DNA from 2 places in the Listeria sp. LM90SB2 genome. Region 2 is predicted to be linked to the other one. Evidence: predicted binding sites of a transcription regulator. Region 2 holds the regulator's gene; the other holds the start of a gene.
The links. Region 2 encodes LexA, which represses DNA repair genes until DNA is damaged. Its sites were predicted from a motif close to CGAACATATGTTCG; they were not measured.
Positions count from the first base shown of each region.

Region 1 (3,198 bases), 1.2 Mb from region 2:
CTTTATCCAATTTCGCTTCATCCTTCCGCTTTTATTTCCAGTAAAGCATCGCGAAGTTCAGCAGCACGTTCGAAATCAAGTGCTTTGGCTGCTTCTTTCATTTCATGTTCCATACCTTCAATGAACACATCGCGTTCTTTCTTAGACATTTTGCTTAAATCATGTTGCTTCACTGCTTCTCTTTCATCTGCGGCAGAAGTCGCTGCGATGATACCACGAATTTCTTTTTTGATTGTTTTTGGCGTAATGCCATGTTTTTCATTATATTCAATTTGGATTTTACGACGGCGTTCTGTTTCGCCAATAGAATTGCGCATCGAATCGGTCATTTTATCAGCATACATGATTACTCGACCGTTTTCATTACGAGCGGCTCGACCCATTGTTTGAATTAAGGAACGCTCGGAACGAAGGAATCCTTCTTTGTCCGCATCTAAAATAGCGACAAGAGATACTTCAGGTAAATCGATTCCTTCGCGAAGTAAATTAATTCCAACGATAACATCATACACACCAAGTCGGAGGTCGCGAATGATTTCGATTCGCTCTAACGTCTTCACTTCCGAGTGGAGATATTGTACTTTAACACCAGCTTCTTTGAGATAATTGGTCAAATCCTCTGACATTTTTTTCGTTAAAGTGGTGATTAAAACACGTTCGTTTTTCTCGACACGATCATTAATCTCATCCATTAAGTCATCGATTTGTCCTTGAATCGGGCGAATTTCTACGATTGGATCTAGCAAGCCGGTTGGTCGGATGATTTGTTCAATGACATCCGGATTTTTTTCTAGTTCATAAGGGCCTGGTGTGGCGGAAATGAACATAATTTGATTGATATGTTTTTCAAATTCTTCTAATCTTAGCGGACGGTTATCTAAAGCACTTGGTAGTCTAAAACCATGATCAACTAGCATTTGTTTTCTGGCTTGGTCACCGTTAAACATACCACGGATTTGTGGCATCGTAACGTGTGACTCATCAATTACCATTTGGAAATCGTCTGGGAAGTAATCGAGTAACGTGTATGGTGTAACTCCCGCTGGACGAAGGGATAAATGTCTAGAATAGTTCTCAATACCAGAGCAATAACCCATTTCTTCCATCATTTCTAAATCATAATTCGTCCGTTGTTCAAGGCGCTGAGCTTCGAGTAATTTATTATCTGCACGTAAAACTTGGAGGCGGTCTTCGAGTTCCGCTTTTATATTAACAATTGCTTTTTTCATAATATCAGGTCTGGTAACAAAGTGAGATGCCGGGAAAATGGAAACATGTTCTCTTTCTCCAATAATTTCGCCAGTAAGTGCATCTACCTCTCTAATACGTTCAATTTCATCACCGAAAAATTCAATCCTCATGCAGTGCTCGTCTCTTGATGCCGGGAAAATTTCGACAACATCACCGCGAACACGGAAGCGTCCACGTTGAAAATCTATATCATTTCGATCATATTGAATGTCTACTAATTTACGCAGTAGCTGATCACGGCTAATTTCCATACCAACACGAAGCGAAACGAGCATCTCTCCATATTCAATCGGCGAACCTAAGCCATAAATACACGATACACTCGCAATGATAATTACATCACGACGTTCAAAAAGCGCAGCAGTAGCAGAGTGACGAAGCTTATCTATTTCATCATTGATACTTGCATCTTTTTCGATGTATGTGTCGCTTTGCGGAACATAGGCTTCTGGTTGATAGTAATCATAGTAACTGACAAAATATTCTACAGCGTTATTTGGGAAAAATTCTTTAAACTCGCTATACAGCTGTCCTGCTAACGTCTTATTGTGGGCCATGACAAGTGTTGGCTTATTTACTTCCTGAATCACGTTGGATACGGTAAAAGTTTTCCCTGTACCGGTTGCACCAAGTAAAGTTTGGTGTTTCAAGCCTTTTTTTAATCCCGCAACTAATTGTTCTATCGCTCTAGGTTGGTCTCCTTGTGGGCTATACTTAGAAACTAACTCAAATTTATCCTTCAACTCGGATTCCCCCTATTCTTTATCGGTCCGATTCTGGTATCTGAAAAGCTTTATTTGTGAAAAGTCCAGCAAAGCAAAAAGCGGATTTTTCAGATCCGTTAATGTTTCTATTTTATCATAAATATTTTAATTAGCCTAGCAAAAACCGAACATATTTTCGTATTTGTTGAAAAATAAAAAACGCAACCTGTGGATTACGCTTTTCTTTATTTTATCACTTTTACGCTTTTCTACCTATATATTTGCTTTGTTAAAAATCACTGCCACTCTTCTTTAAACGTCGCAGCATATATGTTGCAAGCACAAAACCAATGGTCATCGAAAAAGCATCAATAATAATAAGCCACATAGAATTTGTATAACCTAACTTGGCAGAAGCGACGATCAAAATTACCATCAAAAGCAAAGCGACATAACGATTATAGGTGATTCTCGCAAAAAGAATAACAAGGAGACAAGGGAAAATAAGCGCAGATATAATTTGATCCATCTTACTTTCCTCCCCCTTTTTTACGCGTCTCGCAATGCTTTGGTCGTTATTTCCGTTGTAAGCTGTGGTAATTCTGTTTTTTCGATACCTTTTTCAGCAAGCATATCTGGTAAAATTTCTTTTAAAAAATACTTCACGCTAGCCATTTCTCGGTACTGATAAATGGTTGCAAGTGCTTCACTATAAATCTCCACAAAAATATTTTCTGGATTTCCTTTTTGAATTTCACCAAAGGATTCATATAACAGGTCTACTTTATCAGAAATTGCGAGGATTTTCCCTTCCAACGTACTGTCTTTACCTTCTTTTAGCAAATGACGATAAATTGGTTGATACGTTTCTGGGATTTCTCGTTCAATAAAATTTTTTGTCATGCTTTCTTCTACTTCTGAAAGCATTTCGCGGAGTTCTGTCGTTGCATATTTCACAGGCGTTTTAATATCCCCGATGAAAAGCTCTGAATAATCGTGGTTTAGCGCTTTTTCGTATAGTGCACGCCAATTCACTTCATTCCCAGCTTCTTCCTCTACAGCGCCGAAAAATTGAGCAATGGATGTAACTTTATATGAATGTTCTGCAACAGAGTGCTCTTGATATTTAAATTTTCCTGGGCAACGATAAATGTTTTCTAAATCTGATAAACTTTGGAAATATTGATGAATTCCCATATTATCCCTCCATCCTTCGTTTTATTCTTCACGTTTTTGTTTTTTA
Region 1 is NZ_CP046449.1:2,544,410-2,547,607, forward strand. Features, by position in the region: partial or broken gene uvrA (excinuclease ABC subunit UvrA) at 1-10, opposite strand, end outside; gene uvrB (excinuclease ABC subunit UvrB) at 18-1,994, opposite strand; gene GL301_RS12580 (CsbA family protein) at 2,245-2,484, opposite strand; gene GL301_RS12585 (HD domain-containing protein) at 2,505-3,152, opposite strand; gene GL301_RS12590 (hypothetical protein) at 3,174-3,198, opposite strand, start outside.
Region 1: the regulator LexA is predicted to act here: its motif matches at 2,141-2,154, upstream of uvrB (excinuclease ABC subunit UvrB).

Region 2 (3,198 bases):
TTATTGCTAGCGGTTTTATAGCAGATACGACGTCCTTGCCGCTCGTAGTTAGTAATTTAGTCAATATAGTTTCGGCTGATTTTTTCGGCATTAGTTTTTCGCAGTATGCGCTTATTATGTGGATTCCAACGCTTTTCTCTTTAGTTGCGAGTATTTTAATCTTATATTTTTATTTTCGGAAAGCATTACCTAAAAAATATGATACGCGAGTGATTCGAGAGCCGGCTTCTGCAATTAAAGATAAAAAGATGTTTCGTGTTTCTTGGGGAATACTTATCATCCTTGTAGCAGGCTATTTTTTGAGTAGTTTTTTAGATATTCCAGTGTCATTTATTGCCTTGCTAGTTGCTGTTATCTTTTTGTTAGTCAGTGCAAAAAGTCATGCGGTCTCGACAAAAGCTATTTTAAAAGGAGCACCTTGGAATATTGTGTTTTTCTCGGTTGGTATGTATGTAGTTGTATATGGTTTGCAAAATGTCGGTATCACAAAATTATTATCAGAAGCAATTACATATGTTGCGCACTTTGGTTTATTTGCGGGAACAGTTGGAATGGGATTTATTGCTGCAATACTGTCTTCTGTCATGAATAATTTGCCAACAGTAATGATAAATGCACTTGCAATCGATCATACGTCATTTACAGGCGTGATGAAAGAAGCGTTAGTCTATGCAAATGTCATTGGTTCTGATTTAGGTCCGAAAATAACACCAATTGGCTCGCTAGCAACTTTACTTTGGCTACATGTTCTAGCGCAGAAAGGGATAAAGATAAGCTGGGGCTCTTATTTCAAAATTGGCATTGTGATTACTATTCCAGTTTTATTCATAACGCTCGTCGGACTATATTTTTCACTGCTTATTTGGAATTAAAACCCCCTGTACCAGAATGTACAGGGGGTTTTATTATGCCTTCTTATAAAGAACATGGGGCTTTAGTGGATCGCCATTTACTAAAGCGGGATGTTCAAAAGTAGCTATTTTTGTTAAATGGATTTTTTTCATGACATTTTCTGAAGGTTTATTGAGTGCGGCGGTAAAACTGTATATTTCGTTAATAGTGTTGATTTCTTCAGCAAGTGCTAACGCGCCAAGTGCGGCTTCGGTGGCATAGCCTTGGTTCCAAGCGCTATGTTTTAATCGCCAACCTATCTCCGTGCATGGAGTGAATGTAGCTTCAAAAGTAGCCTCATGAAATCCAGTAAAACCGATGAATTCGCCAGTCGATTTAACTTCAATAGCAAAGAGACCATATCCAAGTGACTTTAATTCTTCTTGAATCCTATCAAGAAATGCATTACTTTCGTTTTGAGTTAATCTGGCTGGGAAGTATTTCATTACTTGCTCATCTGCATTCATTTGACTAAAAGGAAGATAATCGTTTGTTAAATAATCTCTTGCAATAAGCCGTTCAGTTTCAAAATAAATCATGTTCTCAACCACCTGTTCAAACGAATAAAATTAGCGAATATCTCGATAAAGTCCGATTACTTTTCCTAGAATTGTTACGTTGTTTAAAAGGATAGGCTCCAAAGCATCGTTTTCGGGTTGTAATCTAAAATGATTAGCTTCTTTGTAGAATCGTTTACATGTAGCTTCATTTTCATCTGTCATCGCTACAACGATTTCGCCATTGATTGCAGAACTTTGTTGTCTAACGATTACTTTATCACCATCAAGGATTCCGGCATTAATCATACTTTCGCCGTCGATTTCTAACATGAAGACATTGGTTTCGCCAGCTGCCATGTATTCTGGTAGTGGGAAATATTCATCAATGTTCTCAATTGCAGTGATGGGCATTCCAGCAGTTACTTTCCCGATAATAGGAATATTTACAACATTGGGTGTCTCTGCTTCGTCTTCTAAAGATAATATTTCAATCGCACGAGGCTTTGTTGGGTCCCGTCTAATTAAGCCTTTACCTTCAAGGCGAGCAAGATGTCCATGAACAGTAGAGCTGGAAGCAAGGCCAACTGCTTCACCAATTTCGCGGACGGAAGGTGGATAACCTTTTTCTTTTACTTCTGATTTTATAAATTCATATATATCTTGTTGGCGTTTAGATATTTTCATGGTTTCACCTCATTGATTTAATGGTTATTTTATAATTCAAGTATAGCAAAAGAAAAACCAATATGCAAACAAAGGTTCGTTTTTTTATTGACATACACGAACGGCTGTTCTATAATATAGAAAAGCGAACATACATTCTTTTTGGAGGGATTATTAATGACTATGAAATTAATTTGGGATAAATTTTATGTTTCTATTATATTTGTACTTACTTGCATCGTACTAGGAATCATTTTAATGTGTACTGTAGTTGGCGGGGGAAACGACTATTCAGAAGTGAACGTAAGTGAAGGGGATTCTTTATGGGCATTAGCAGATCAATATGCAGGGAAAAGTGATATGGCAAAAGCAGATTTTGTTAGCTGGGTAGAAAAAGAAAATAATTTAGCTGACGGTCATGTGGAAGCAGGAGAATCAGTAGTTATTCCTGTACACAAAACAAAATTAATAAAGAGTGATAGTACGATTCAACTAGCAAACCAGTAAGGTCGATTTAGTGGCCGTTTATGATATAATATTAGAGAGTAGCGATTATGCTGCTTTCTTATTTTTATTCTATAGAAGAAAAGGAGAATAACGATGCTAGAAAAAGCTAAAATAGATCGTATTAATGAGCTTTCTAAAAAGAAAAAAGCCGGAACATTAACTGCTACAGAAAAAGTGGAGCAAGATAAATTAAGAAAAGAATACATCAAGTCTTTTCGTACGCATATGAAGGGGACAATAGAAAATACAACGATAATCGACCCAAATGGAACAGATGTAACGCCGCATAAAGTGAAACAACTTAGAAAAAATAAGCACTAATAATTAGTACCAAATAAACATTAATGAGCAAATGAACAAAAATACCAATCAATTAAGCAATTTAAAGCAATTATTAGTTGTGTTAATTGCTTTTTAGGCTTATTATTAAAAGTAGTTAAAATTATATTGAAGAGAGGATGTTTCATTTGTTCGATAACACAGATAGTTTAGCAGTGAATACAATTCGTACATTATCAATGGACGCAATTCAAAAAGCAAATTCTGGTCATCCAGGATTACCAATGGGAGCAGCACCAATGGCTTACGCACTTTGGTCGCGTGTATTAAATACTAACCCTAAGAATTCACATTGGTT
Region 2 is NZ_CP046449.1:1,326,318-1,329,515, forward strand. Features, by position in the region: gene GL301_RS06610 (arsenic transporter) at 1-872, shown strand, start outside; gene GL301_RS06615 (GNAT family N-acetyltransferase) at 906-1,430, opposite strand; gene lexA (transcriptional repressor LexA) at 1,461-2,075, opposite strand; gene yneA (cell division suppressor protein YneA) at 2,232-2,561, shown strand; gene GL301_RS06630 (DUF896 domain-containing protein) at 2,655-2,882, shown strand; gene tkt (transketolase) at 3,029-3,198, shown strand, end outside.